Regions from separate parts of the Psychromonas sp. MME1 genome, predicted to be linked through region 1. Evidence: predicted binding sites of a transcription regulator. Region 1 holds the regulator's gene; each other region holds the start of a gene.
The links. Region 1 encodes LexA, which represses DNA repair genes until DNA is damaged. Its sites were predicted from a motif close to TACTGTATNNNNATACAGTA; they were not measured.
Positions count from the first base shown of each region.

Region 2: AB2N10_RS04170 (YebG family protein) is a predicted target of LexA. The motif match lies at 1,724-1,743, and genes of this name have one in related genera.
Region 3: AB2N10_RS06795 (SulA-like leucine-rich domain-containing protein) is a predicted target of LexA. The motif match lies at 2,568-2,587, and genes of this name have one in related genera.

Region 1 is NZ_CP160906.1:3,263,592-3,268,608, forward strand. Features, by position in the region: gene gspK (type II secretion system minor pseudopilin GspK) at 1-177, shown strand, start outside; gene gspL (type II secretion system protein GspL) at 211-1,407, shown strand; gene AB2N10_RS14980 (type II secretion system protein M) at 1,407-1,889, shown strand; gene AB2N10_RS14985 (type II secretion system protein N) at 1,915-2,664, shown strand; gene lexA (transcriptional repressor LexA) at 3,052-3,681, shown strand; gene AB2N10_RS14995 (SCO family protein) at 3,685-4,320, shown strand; gene AB2N10_RS15000 (MATE family efflux transporter) at 4,352-5,017, shown strand, end outside.
Region 2 is NZ_CP160906.1:878,248-883,264, forward strand. Features, by position in the region: gene rsmF (16S rRNA (cytosine(1407)-C(5))-methyltransferase RsmF) at 1-229, opposite strand, end outside; gene AB2N10_RS04160 (paraquat-inducible protein A) at 415-1,059, opposite strand; gene AB2N10_RS04165 (paraquat-inducible protein A) at 1,052-1,645, opposite strand; gene AB2N10_RS04170 (YebG family protein) at 1,769-2,029, shown strand; gene thrS (threonine--tRNA ligase) at 2,166-4,073, shown strand; gene infC (translation initiation factor IF-3) at 4,080-4,637, shown strand; gene rpmI (50S ribosomal protein L35) at 4,739-4,936, shown strand; gene rplT (50S ribosomal protein L20) at 4,952-5,017, shown strand, end outside.
Region 3 is NZ_CP160906.1:1,463,138-1,468,154, forward strand. Features, by position in the region: gene AB2N10_RS06785 (substrate-binding periplasmic protein) at 1-702, shown strand, start outside; gene AB2N10_RS06790 (methyl-accepting chemotaxis protein) at 719-2,212, shown strand; gene AB2N10_RS06795 (SulA-like leucine-rich domain-containing protein) at 2,609-3,022, shown strand; gene AB2N10_RS06800 (YaeP family protein) at 3,084-3,287, shown strand; gene serS (serine--tRNA ligase) at 3,384-4,670, opposite strand; gene crcB (fluoride efflux transporter CrcB) at 4,679-5,017, opposite strand, start outside.

The sequences.
Region 1 (5,017 bases):
TCTGAAAAACAAAAAGGTCAACTTTCAGTTTCCAGTGATTTTTTTCAACTGAATGGGGTGGTTGAATATGAAGAGCGACTTTTGGCGATTAAAATTTTATTTCAGATGAAAGATAAAAAAGCAAACGTGATCCGTTACCAGTCCGGCGGCTTTAGTGGGGGTAATATTAGTGATTAAGGCAAGTGTAATTAAAAGAGATGGAGATTGTCAGTGACGGAACGATTAATTATTCGCTTAGCAAGTACAGCTTCGCAAAAAAATCATTGGCTAATATGGTCTGACAGTGAAAATGAGATTATTGCCTCTGGGCAAGTCGACACCGCTAAGCAGCTAGATTTATTAACGGAGAAAGCACAACAGCGCAAAGTTATCTGTTTATTACCAAGCGTTGATGTGTATATCAAGGACATTAAGATTAATGGTACTTTTAATCGTCAAATGCAGCAGGCGTTGCCCTATATTGTTGAAGAAGAATTGGCGACAGATGTTGAGCGTTTGCATTTTTCCGTGCTCGCGAAGCAAACGGATTTAGTCACCGTTGCTATCTGTAATAAACGCAAAATAGAGGATTGGTTAAGTTGGTTATCCGCCGCGCAAATTAATTGCCAACAATTTATTCCTGAGGGGTTAGCATTGCCGATTGGTAATGACCAAACATGGCAAGCGCTGCAATTAGATGATCAATGGTTAATACGAGAGGACCCATATCACGCATGGGCTTGTGACAGCAGTATGCTTGAGATCCTTTTAGAGAGTAAATGCCAAGCAGCAAGTCAACAAATTACCAGTTATAGCCCTCGACCTGAAATAACATTAGCAGAGTGGCTTGAGGCTCCGCCGATGTTACCCATGGAACTGCTTGTAAATGGAACTTTAAACAATAAGATTAATTTGCTCAGTGGGGAATTCTCACCTAAAAAGCCACCGAATAAACATTTAAAAAAATGGCGAATAGCAGCCATTATGGCAGGATTTTTATTTGTCTTGGTGGCGACGAATCGTTATTTGCACTATCTACACATAGAAAAACAGATACAAAATGTGAAGCAGCAGGTTGAAGTGGTCTACCAAAAAGCATTCCCTTTACAAAATAAATTGCAATATACCCGTATCAAGAAAAAAATTAAGAGCATGCTTAATGAAACTCAGGGTGGCAGTGACGATTCTCAATTCTTACTCATGCTTAATGAATTGGTGCCAGCATTTGCTGCAAATTCAGAGCTTCAAACCAATAGTTTGAAGTTTGATGCGAGTAAAAATGAGCTTCATTTACAAATATCAGCGAATAATTTCCAAGCATTCGAAAAATTTAGTAACTCATTGCCGAAACATTTTGATGTTCAGCAGGGCGCATTAAATAGTAGCAAAGATCGTGTTAGCGGTTTGCTGACCATAAGGAAAAAATAATGTTAGAAAGATTTCAAGCATGGTGGCAGAGCATTTCTCAACGCGAACAACAATTATCATTGTTAAGTGCCGTGTTTTTACTCGTTGCCATGGTCTATTGGGGCGGGTGGCAGCCATTAAATAAACAATTAGATGAAAGTGAAATGCAGTTGCAGCGTACCCAGCAGACACTACGTTGGGTGGAAGACAAGTCCTCGGAATTAGTGCAAGCAGGGATGGGTGAAAGCAGTAAGCCCCTGCGTAAAGCAAGTTTAAGCAATGTGCTTAATGTGAGCGCTAAGCAATATGGCATTGAATTTTCGCGTATAGTAAATAAAAAGGATGAAGTCGAAGTGTGGATTGATGATGTAGCATTTGATCGCTTCATTGCTTGGCTAACTGAGTTAAATAACCGCTATGGGGTAGTCGTTATGAAAAGCGATGTCACCAGTTTGGATGATTCAGGTAAAGTTAAAATCAACCGTTTATTAGTAAGTTATTAGGGCAAGCAAAGAGACGTTTCCATCTATGAAAATTAAACTTATTTTATTATTTATTTTTTTCTATGTACTTTCCCTATTGCTAACTCTCCCAGCGGCAACGGTTGCGAATTTTATTCCGACCAATGCAAACGTGACGGTTGATAATGCACAGGGGGCGATTTGGCATGGTAAAGCGAAGCAAATTTTAGTACAAAAAAAATATAAGCTAGAAAATGTAAAATGGCAGTTTGACTGGGCTGCGTTACTTAAACTGCAGGTGAAAGTCGCGCTACAATTTTATAACCCAAATGGTGTCTCTGGCGAGGGAATGATTGGTTGGGGTGTTGGTGGATTGTTTGCTGAAAATCTAATGGTAGATTTAACCGCCCCTGAATTGCTTTCATATATCTCCTTACCTGTTCCAGTGGATATTAATGGTTCGATCTCTTTATTGATTAATCATGCCACACAAGGTAATGCCTATTGTGAGCAACTTGATGGCTATCTGATTTGGCGAGATGCCAATATAATTAGCAAGGCAGGCAATGTTGATCTGCAAACGGTAGATGTCAATTTAAGCTGTGTTGATGGCAATATTAATGCAGATTTAAAACAACTGTCAAAACAGATGAATAGCTCGCTGAACTTTTTATTACAGGAGGGGAACGCTTACCATTTGCAAGGTTCAATAAAAGAGTCACCATCCGTTGCCCCTGCTATTAAAAATGCTTTATCTTGGCTTGGCGGTAAAAATAGTGAAGGTGCAACCATTATTAACTTTAAGGGCAAGTTGTAATACCAATTCGGATAATACTATGGTCATAGCTTGTTGAGGAAAAATGATGGAGAACAAGGCGCATGATTGAGTAATAGCGCGCTATTACGATTGAATGCAACGCTGTTATCTATTATTTTACTGGTTAAAATAACTTACTTTTTTGTTGTAAGTTTCGCAAAGGTAACAACCATTTGCGTCAACTTTCGCCTCAAATTAAGCCATTTTTCTGCGCAAAATTTAGATAACATATTTAATCCGATTGGTATAAATTATTTTTGCATGAAAAATAATGAGACTTCAATTGTATGCCTCGCATCTCGCTACGCTTGTTCTTATTGACTTTGCTTCTTGAAGTATCATGGGTATAGATATACACTGTTATTATTTACAGTTCATAGGTGATTTATGAAAGAGCTAACTAAACGTCAGAGCGAAGTTTTGGCGGTTATTAAAGATTGTATCAATAAAACGGGTATGCCTCCGACGCGTGTTGAATTAGCTAAAATGCTGGGATTTCGCAGTGCAAATGCCGCAGAAGAGCATCTCAAAGCCCTCGCTCGTAAAGGGGCTATTGAAATATTATCGGGAACTTCTCGGGGTATTCGCATTTTAGGCGAAGATAAAGCCGACCCCACCGAGTACGAACAGGGATTACCTTTAATCGGTCTAGTTGCCGCGGGTGAACCTATTCTTGCACAGGAGCACGTTGAAGCGCATTACAATGTAGATCCTTCTTTGTTTCATCCTCAGGCCAATTTCCTGTTGCGGGTACAAGGTGAGAGTATGAAAGACATTGGCATTATGGATGGTGATCTACTGGCTGTGCATAAAACGCAAGATATTAAAAATGGCCAAGTCGTCGTTGCCCGGGTGGAAGACGATGTTACTGTAAAGCGTTTTTATCGTGAAGGAGATCAAGTGCTATTAAAAGCGGAAAATAGCTTATTTGATCCCATTAAAGTAGATTTACAATATCAGCCGTTTGCAATCGAAGGTATCGCTGTAGGCGTGATCCGTAATAGTGACTGGATGTAGAAAATGAAATTAGGGATGATTTTTTTTGTAGCGGTTTTGTTGATTGCTAGCTGTATTGCTGGTGGTCTTCAAAGTTATTTAATAACGACATCTAATGCAGATGTTGAGTTGCAGGAAAAAGGAAAACGAGTTCCTCCCTTTTCATTTACTGCTTCATCGGGTGGATTTTTTTCTAATAACGAGTTAGCGGATAAATGGACGCTTTTTTTTATCGGTTATACTTTTTGTCCCGACATTTGTCCGACAACATTAGCAGACCTCGATCGTATCTATCCTAAATTGGTCGAAGCGCAAGGTAGTCAGACTCAAATTGTTTTTATTTCCGTTGATCCCAATCGCGATAAAGCGGCCCACCTCGCTGATTATATTCATTATTTTAATCCGAACTTTATCGCATTAAGTAGCACTCATGAACAACTTATCCCCTTTACACAAGCGCTTGGTTTAGTCTATAGCATAGTTGATGAAGGATATGAAGGTCCCTTTTATTTGATTGACCATAGTGCTTCTTTGGTACTTATTAACCCCAATGGCGAGCATCATGCGACCTTTAAGGCGGGGGTGAATGAGCAAGGGATTGCGCACGTTGATATGGATGCAATGGTTGACCATATTCATCGCTTTCAGCAACAGTGGTAGTCACCTTTTTACATAACGAATAACAAAGTAAATGTCTTTATTTGATTTTTCGATACATAAAAAAATATTCGCTATCGCTCTGCCGATGATGCTTTCAAATATTAGTGTGCCACTGCTTGGACTGGTGGATACTATGGTTATAGGGCATCTGCCTGAATCATATTATTTGGCGGGGGTTGCTGTCGGCTCCATGATTGTTACGCTGCTGTTTTGGATATTAGTATTTTTACGAATGTCGACGACAGGTTTAGTTGCACAGGCCTATGGGGCAAATGATTTTTCACTTATTTTACGTTTATTAATGCAATCAATAGCCATCGCATTACTATTAGCGATGGTAATTCTATTATTACAGTTTCCCATTGCTGAACTTGCTTTTTATTTTGTTGATGGCAGTGAGCAAGTGCTGCGCTATGCGCGCCAATATTTTGATATCCGAGTTTGGAGTGCGCCTGCGGCATTAGTTAATATGGTGCTATTGGGGTGGTTATTAGGCATGCAGAATGCGAAAGTCCCCATGTTTTTATTGATTGTTACCAACCTGGTTAATATGCTGCTAAGTGTCTTATTCGTTGTCGTTTTTAAATGGCAAGTCGCAGGGGTTGCCTGGGCATCATTAAGTGCTGATTATATCGCCTTAATGTGTGGTTGTTATTTTGTTTTTAAGCGACTTAGACCGCACTACCAAAAGGGAGAT
Region 2 (5,017 bases), 1.2 Mb from region 1:
TTTCTATCCAAAAACCTTCTTGACACCATGGGATTGGAGTTAATGACCAGCCCTGTTCCGTTGCACGTTGTTTGAATTTATCCACTGATATCTTCAGAGTATTAACTCTGATAGCTCGTCGCAGTGGAATATGGCTAATATTAATGAGATCTTGTATATCAAGATGTGTGGGCAATATAGTCGTCATTTTATCTACGAATGCTTGTGGTAGAAGCGGGCTGTTATCCATTGAGTTCCTTAAATAGTTTATTAATCTGCTATGCGTATAATAGCAATCTGTATAAGTATCTGATCTAGCTTGCTGGTTAAAATAATAAATAGTTTGCTATCACCTGGAGTGTGTATTGCTCTGCCGTATTTTCCCTCAGCGAGCGATGTCCACAATATTATCCAGATTACTCTAATGCTTACAACTTATTGCTTCGACTGGTCATGGTTTAATGTTAAATCCCAAATTAATCGCGTATCAAAACTATGTGCAGCAAAGAGCGTCGTAAGCACTACAATAGTAAAAGAGGTTGCTGCGAAGCCGGGGTAAACCGATAGCATTTGTCCTTTATCAAAAACTGCAACCATAATTGATATGACAAAAAGGTCGAGAATTGACCACTTTCCGATTATCTCAACTAACTTGAATGCCCATAACTGTTTTTGGGGACTTAAATTATGTTGAAAATGTACGCATAGTGCAATCACAGCTAAGGCCAAAATTTTAAAAAAAGGGACGATAATCGAGGCAATAAAGACAATGATTGCAATGCTAACCATACCACTGTCTATGAGACTTAGAATCCCTGAAAAAATACTGTCTGGATATAAAACATTATTTTTTAAAAAATAAGTAATAGGGTAGAGATTTGCCGGAATGATAAATATAGTTGCTGTAATTAAGAAGGCAAAAGTCTTTTGTAAGCTATGATGGATCCGTTGAGATATTCGGCTTTCGCAGTTCGGGCAATAAAGTGGGTTATCTTTTTTTACACTGAAATGCCCACAGTTATTACATAGTTGCAACCCTTGTTCGATGCCAGTTTTACCTGGGACAGCGATATTATTCATTAATATATCTCTCCCATAAGTCATGGTGATTGTAATGATGAATAACAGTTAAGTTAACCAATAACAAGCCAATAAAAAAATAAAAGCCAACGTTAATAAATAGCTGCGCATAGTTAATTAGCTTAAAGATAGCAACCATTAAACTCAGCGCATAAACCTCAAGCATCGACCAATGCAGCAGTAGATGCGTGGTTTTTAGAATCCTACGTAAAAATAGGGGGCGATAATCAAAAGTTAAACAGGCACAACTAATGGTAATGCATACCATTAATACCGTTGGTGCAACAACCGCACAAAAGAGCACAACATAGGAGACAATCGGTGCGCTATTGGCCATCATCAATGCACCTTGAATGATATTTGTGGGCTCAGTTTTACCCAATAAATGAATTGAGAATAAAGGCAAATAAAATGCAGGCAGAGATATTATTAATGCGGTCAGTGATAAAGCTAATAGAGTAGAGATAGGATATCGACTCTGTTTGAAAATAGTATGCTTACAGCGAAAGCATTTTGCGACATGGCCTGCAGGTATGTCAGGAAGTTGTGAAACCATATCACAATGGCCGCAGAGAATAGTTTTCATTGGTTTAATTCATCTGTATAAAATATTAATTAAAGATAGCAAACTTTATTAAAGATTGCATTTTTGCTTTTAATATTTTACTGTATATAAAACCATGAACTTTAGATAAATAAAGAGGCCACCGTGGCAGTCATCATTAAATACATTGTAGAAAGAAAAGGTGTTGAAAAAATGACCTTTACTAGTAAGAAAGAGGCTGATGCATACGATAAAATGCTAGATAGTGCAGATCAATTAGCCGCATTTTTAGGTGCAAGTTCAGTTAACCTTGACGATGAGCAGTTAGAAGAATTAGGTCTGTATCTCGCAAGTAATAAAGAAATTGTGCAAAATTTATTCAAGGGTAACCTTTATACAGCAGGGGTAGAAACAGACAGTGAATAGCGTTCCCAATAAGTTGTGTTTATAAATCATTGAATTGTTGCTTTTCATGTGCGGCAGATTACTTTAAAATGCGCGCTTTATTTATAAAGCAATACAAATGCTTTTTGGTTGGAAGCATCACTGTGAGGAAAAGCGCATGCCAATTATTACTCTTCCCGATGGGAATCAACGTCATTTTGAAAACACCACTTCCGTTATGGAAATTGCATCTGATATCGGGCCAGGGCTTGCCAAAGCCTGTATAGCTGGGCGTGTCGATGGTAAATTAGTGGATGCTTGTGATCCTATTGATCGTGATGTTAATGTTTCTATTATTACGGCTAAAGATGATGAAGGTTTAGAAATTTTACGTCACTCATGTGCGCATTTACTTGGTCATGCCATCAAGCAGCTTTACCCTCAAGCCAAAATGGCTATTGGTCCTACCATAGAAAATGGTTTTTATTATGACATTGATTTAGATGTTGTTATCAATGAAGCGGAACTCGCTAAAATTGAAAAGCGCATGAATGAATTAGTGAAAACCAATTACCGTGTTATTAAAAAGAAAGTATCGGTTGCTGAAGCTATCGAAGTGTTTAAGGCGCGCGGTGAAGATTATAAGTTAGAAATTCTCGAAGGTATTGATAAGGATGACCGTCCTGGGCTTTATCATCATGAAGAGTATATCGACATGTGTCGTGGCCCACATGTGCCGATGATGAAATTCAGTCAATATTTTAAACTAATGAAAGTATCTGGCGCATACTGGCGTGGTGACTCTAATAATAAAATGTTGCAACGTATTTACGGTACTGCCTGGGCGGATAAGAAGCAGTTACAAGCTTATTTAAAACGTTTAGAAGAAGCGGCTAAACGCGATCACCGTAAAATTGGTAAGCAACTTGACCTTTACCATATGCAAGACGAAGCGCCTGGGATGGTATTTTGGCATAGTAATGGCTGGACAATTTTCCGTGAGTTAGAGAAGTTTGTTCGCGAACAAACTGAAGCGTTTGGCTATGATGAAGTAAAGGCGCCACAAATATTAGATCGCTCACTTTGGGAAAAATCTGGCCACTGGGATAAGTACAAAGATAATATGTTTTGTACCTGTAGTGAAAATCGTGAATTTGCCATCAAACCAATGAATTGCCCTGGTCATATCCAAATATTTAATCAAGGTTTGAAATCATACCGCGATTTACCTTTGCGCTTGGCTGAATTTGGATCTTGTCACCGAAATGAACCATCAGGCTCTTTACATGGCCTAATGCGCGTTCGAGGATTTACCCAAGATGATGCCCATATTTTCTGTACTGAAGCACAAATTTTAGAAGAAGTGTCTGCTTGTATTCGCATGGTCTTTGAGTGCTATAAAACATTTGGTTTCGATAATATCGTTGTAAAATTGTCGACACGCCCAGAGCAACGAGTTGGTGATGATGCAACATGGGATAAATCAGAAGCGGCATTAGCTAACGCATTAACAGAAAATGATATTCAATTTGAATATTTACCTGGAGAAGGGGCATTTTATGGCCCTAAAATTGAATTTACCCTATATGATTGTTTGGGTAGAGCGTGGCAGTGTGGTACTATCCAGTTAGATTTCTCAATGCCGGGCCGTTTAGGGGCTTCATTTGTTGGTGAAGACAATGAACGCCATACGCCAGTGATGATTCATCGAGCAATATTAGGTTCACTTGAACGTTTCATCGGTATCTTAACCGAAGAGTACGCGGGTGTTTATCCGACATGGTTATCACCTCAGCAAGTAGTAATTATGAATATTACTGATAAACAAGCCGTTTTTGTTGAAGAAATCGTAAATAAATTGAAGAAATCGGGTATTAGAGCAATTTCGGACTTGAGAAATGAGAAGATTGGCTTTAAAATCCGCGAACACACATTGAAGCGTGTACCTTACCTGCTTGTTGTTGGTGACCAAGAAGTCGAAGCAAATGAAGTTGCAGTAAGAACTCGTAAAGGTGATGATTTAGGTAAGTATCAAGTTGAAGACTTTGTTGCTTATATAAAAGAAGAAATTATCACTCGTCGTTAATTATTTTTGGAGGAATTTGTTATAAAAGGTGCAAAAAAGGCTCCCGTAGCGAGCAATAAACATCGTTTGAATGAAGAGATCACAGGAACAGAAGTTCGTTTATCTGACTCAGAAGGCAAACCTCTTGGTGTTGTTTCTTTAGAAGATGCAAAAGATATGGCATTTGAGCAAAATCTTGACCTTGTTGAGATTAGCCCAAATGCAGAACCACCAGTATGTCGCATCATGAATTATGGCAAATTTCTTTTTGAGAAGAGCAAATCCGTTAAAGAACAACGGAAAAAGCAAGTTCAGGTCCAGTTAAAGGAAATCAAATTCCGTCCTGGAACTGACGAAGGCGATTATCAGGTAAAACTACGCAACCTGACTCGTTTTCTTACAGAGGGTAATAAAGCTAAAGTAACGCTTCGCTATCGCGGTCGTGAAATGGCACACCAATCCATTGGGGTTGATCTTTTAAATCGTATAAAAGCGGATTTATCTGAGATATCTGTTGTCGAATCTTTTCCAAAGTTGGAAGGTCGTCAAATGGTTATGGTGTTAGGCCCTAAACGTGCTAGCTAAGGCATAAAGTAATATCTATTTTGCTGTACATTTTAAAGTGTACGGCAGGATTTTATTCGCCTTACTGGTTTAATTTAAATTTGAACAATGCGGAGTTCGCAATGCCAAAAATGAAATCTAACAAAGGTGCTGCAAAGCGCTTTAAAAAGACTGCTTCAGGTGGTTTTAAACGTAAGCAATCTCACTTACGTCATATCCTTACTAAGAAGTCTACTAAACGTAAACGCCACCTACGTGCTAAAAGCATGGTAGCGAAAGTAGATGTACCGAGTATTAACAGAATGTTACCATTCGCTTAAGTAAGGAATTAAAAGATGCCTAGAGTAAAACGTGGTGTACAAGCGCGTGCACGTCATAAGAAAGTCTTAAAACAAGCTAAA
Region 3 (5,017 bases), 1.8 Mb from region 1:
CCGCAGGTAACTATACGTCAATACCCAGAAGCATTACCTACGTCTCGTCTCGAAGATGAAGTAAAATTAGGTAATATAGATGTAATGTGGGCAGGGATTAATAATCACTTAGATGAATCATTCATGACGGTAAGGATTCCTATTTTAAAAGGACTGCTTGGACACCGTATTTTCATTATTAGAAAAGACCAACAATCAAAATTTAATAATGTCAAAACGCTTGATGATTTGAAAAAGCTCAATGCGGGGCAAGGAACTCAATGGGGTGATACGGCTATTTTAAAAGCAGCTAGCGTACCTGTTATTACCACACTGAAATACCCTAACCTTTTCTACATGCTAGAAGGTGGACGTTTCGACTATTTTCCTCGTGCGATTCATGAGCCATGGAGTGAAGTCGCTTCCCGACCTGAGTTAAATTTAACAGTCGAAAAAAACATCATGTTAGTTTATCCCTTTGCGATGTACTTCTTTGTCGAGAAAAACAATCAAGCACTACATGAAAAACTAACCCAAGGTTTTGAAATGGCGATTGCTGATGGCAGTTTTGACGAGCTATTTTTTAGCAATCAGCAAATTAAAGATGCATTAAGCAAAACCCACTTTAAAAATAGAATCATAATTAAAATTCCTAATGGTGCGATGCATCCAGATACACCAATAGATCGCCCAGAATTATGGTTAGATCCGACAAGCCTTTAACATAGAAGAGAAAAAAATGAATTCAATTATTAAAAAATCAATGTTATTACTTAGCACTGTATCGCTGCTTATAATGATCACTGTTTTCTCAATTAGTTATTTTGCTACAAACAACTATTTAAGTAAGCAACTGGAAGCGGAAATTACTGACTCGCAAACTACCCTTGATATTGTACTTAAAGAGCCTATTTTTGGTTACGATAAAGAGTTGATCGGTGATATTTTAGGTGCCTTTGTGATGCAACCCTACATCCATAAAATTAGTGCCTATGACCATAGAGACCAACTACTCGCAGAAAAAGTAGAACAGGCACAAGCCCCCGAGTCGACTCAAGTTATTAAAAAAGATGTGCCTATACTTTGGAGTGGCGACAAAAAAATTGGTAAATTAGTTATCCTTTATCGTTCCGATAGCCAAGATAATCTTTTAGCCGTCATCAGAAATGTCTTTATCCTAATCGCTTTAATTTTAACATTGGTATTACAATTAACTAACTGGCTCACACTTAACAACCTCGTTGTAAAACCCTTACGCGTTGTCGGTGATGCTTTATCTGAAATTGCCGCTGGTGGTGGAGACTTAACTAGTCGCATCAAGGTTAAAAATAATGATGAAATTGGCCACTTAGCAAATAATTTCAATGACTTTATCACTAAATTGCACAGCATTGTCGCAGGTGTGATTGAAACGGCGAATAAAGTTAAAGATACCGCAACTAATATTATTGCCAGTGCAGAAAATAATGTTCATGCAACGCAACAACAATTACAAGAAATAGAACAAGCCTCTACTGCTTTAAATGAAATGTCATTAACCACTAATGAAATTGCTCAAAATGCGAATCAAACAGCGAAGAGCACTGAAGAGTGTAGTGAATTGGCACAAACAGGGAGTCTTGTTGTCCAAAATACAGCTGATCAAATCAATTTACTTGGTAATGATATGATGGTTACCGCTGAAAAGATTAGCCAACTACGCGATAAAAGTGAAACCATTGGTACTGTTTTAGATGTAATTAAAAGCATTGCTGAGCAAACTAACCTATTGGCACTTAACGCGGCGATTGAGGCTGCAAGAGCGGGCGAACAAGGGCGTGGATTTGCCGTGGTTGCCGATGAAGTTCGTAGCTTGGCAAAACGCACTCAGGATTCAACCTCGGAAATTGAAAAAATCATCGATGAATTACAAAAAGCTTCATCTGATGCCAATATGTCAATGGAAGAAAGTCAGATTGCCTTGCAAAAAACAGTACAAGAATCAGTTAATGCAAGTAATGCACTCGCCGATATTCAAACTACTATCGATCAAATTAGTGGTATGAATGCACAAATCGCGACCGCTTCCGATGAACAAAATGCGGTTGCTGAAGATGTTAGTAGAAACGTTACTGAAATTTTCAATATTACCAATGAAGTATCCGGCAACGCGCAAAGTGCTGGCGGTGCAAGTAAAGTATTGGGTGCATTGGGTAATGACCTTGTAGCCAACCTCTCTAAGTTTAAAATTTAAAATACACAACAAAGGCGCGTTTCTACGCGCCTTTCCCTAATTCTCCATTAATTCCAAATAACCTCATCAGCAACTACAATTTGGCCTCCATCCTGTTATATAACCGTGTTATCCCAAGATACAAAGTCAGCAACCATTGAGCCAATCAATATAGTATTATGGCAGATCAGAAAATTATACGAATTGGTATTACTGCAATCAATGACTCGCTATCCCCCTTTTTGCCTACACCTAAATAGATCAGCTATTTACTCCGATTGGTATAAATAACGGAATTGCTATCAATCACCACGCAAAATTAAAAAAATAATCACAAAACAAACAAATAAAGCTTGAAAAACAGACGATTTAACTATACTGTTGTTACATACAGTGTTTTTACATACAGGTTAATATATGCTTTCTAATCATGCGAAAATAGTGCTTAATACAAGAAATTCTCTGCAGCAATCGTTGCAAAGTCACACACATTTATCCTATTTACATCTATCTTATGATTTAAATAATTACCATTCATTATTAACGCATATTAGTGAAGTTGATGATCCTCGTTGGGTTTTATTCATCTCCCCACCAGGAAAACCAAACGTTAACTTTTTAACACAAGCAGGTATAAACAAAAATCGTATTATTATCTTGCCACAAAATAGAGTAGATAATGCGGATGAGCTGATGAAAATGGCATTAGCAAGTAACAATTATGCAACGGTCATTGGCTGGAACAAACAGTGTGAAAAAGCAACACAAGATGAATTAAGATTAATTGCGGAAAAAAATAAAACTCATTGTTTTATCTATTGTGCACAATAATATGCTGTATTTTATGAAATTCGTTATAATGATAATTTCAATTTTTCATAGTGAGTTATTAATGTATCCATATAGCGAGAAGACCAAACAATTAATCAGCCTCATTGCCAGTGGTGACGCGGCATATATACCTAAAGCAATTACCTGTGCGATTAAAGCGCTTGATGCCATTGCTGCCAATGAAGAGCTCAGTAAACAAGTACGAGAAGACGCAGCCTTTGCGGCAGCAAATTTAATACTCAGTGATTACAATGATAATGATTAATAGCAATTCGCATTATATTATGCGGATTGGTATACACATTAGCTGAATAAAAAAGGAGCCCAAAGGCTCCTTTTTGCATGCTAACGAGAAGAACGGTTAACCAATGTGAGTCAAACCACCCATGTAGTGCTGTAAAACTCGAGGTATCTCAATGCGTCCATCTTCCAGTTGATAATTCTCAAGAATTGCCACTAAAGTACGCCCTACCGCTAACCCTGAACCATTTAATGTATGTAACAACTCTGGTTTTTTAGCGCCTACGGCACGAAATCTTGCCTGTAGACGACGCGCTTGGAAATCGCCCATATTAGAGCATGATGAAATCTCACGGTAACTATTTTGAGCTGGCACCCATACTTCAAGATCGTATGTTTTAGTGGCACCAAATCCCATGTCTCCTGTACATAAAACAACTTTACGATATGGTAACTCAAGGTTTTTCAATACCTGTTCAGCATGGCCCGTTAGCGCTTCTAATGCTGCAAAACTCTGCTCTGGATGTACGATTTGTACGAGTTCAACTTTATCAAATTGGTGTTGGCGAATTAATCCGCGCGTGTCTCGCCCATAGGATCCCGCTTCACTACGAAAACAGGGGGTATGTGCTGTCATTTTGATTGGCAATTCCGATTCATCATAAATCATATCACGTGCCATGTTAGTTAGTGGCACTTCTGCAGTTGGAATTAACGACATACCAATGCCCTCTTCCGTTGCTGCCATGGTATTAAACAAGTCAGCACCAAATTTTGGTAATTGCCCTGTACCATACAAACTATCGGCATTGACTAAGTAAGGCACATATAACTCGGTATAACCATGCTCGTTAGTATGAAGATTCAACATATACTGTGCCAACGCGCGATGCAATTTAGCAATTTGACCTTGCATAACGATAAAACGAGAACCACTAATCTTAACTGCCGATTTAAAGTCTAATCCACCTAATGCTTCACCTAGATCTACGTGATCTTTTACCGTAAAAGCAAATTCTTTAGGCGTTCCCCAAGTTAGTACTTCTACATTTTCAGTTTCATCTTTACCAAGTGGCACTGATTCATGCGGTAGATTAGGAATACTTAATGAGATTTGCTTTATTTGCTCAGATAATGTGGCAAACTCTTCCTTAGCTGCATCAAGTTGAACAGCAAACTGCCCCATCTCTTCACGTAAAACAGAAATATCTTCACCACGTTTAGCAGCCAACCCAATTTCTTTAGATCGACTATTACGCTCCGCTTGTAATGTTTCTGTCTTAATTTGCAGCGTTTTTCTTTTTTCTTCGAGTTGATTAATTAAATCAACATCTAAATTAAAACCACGTGAAGCTAATCTTGTAGCGGTTTCATCTATTTCATTACGTAAAAATTTGGGATCTAACATGCTTTTTCCTAACTCTTTAAGACTAATAATGTACCAACATAAGTGGCTAATAAACAAACCACAACATTCAATAAGACATTTAAGCTGGCCTTGATCCACTCCCCTTGCTGTAAGAGCATCAAGTTATCCATCGAAAATGTTGAAAATGTGGTTAATGCACCTAAAAATCCAATACCGATCAACGGCCACCAAGGTGATGATGTAATTGTTTCTTGTTGAACAAGCTGAAAAATATACCCCATAATCAGCGAACCCAAAATATTAACCGTCAGTGTAGCAAATGGAAAACCTTTTCCAAAGAGGCTTACCATGCCAATTGAAATTAAATAACGTAATGTTGCGCCAAA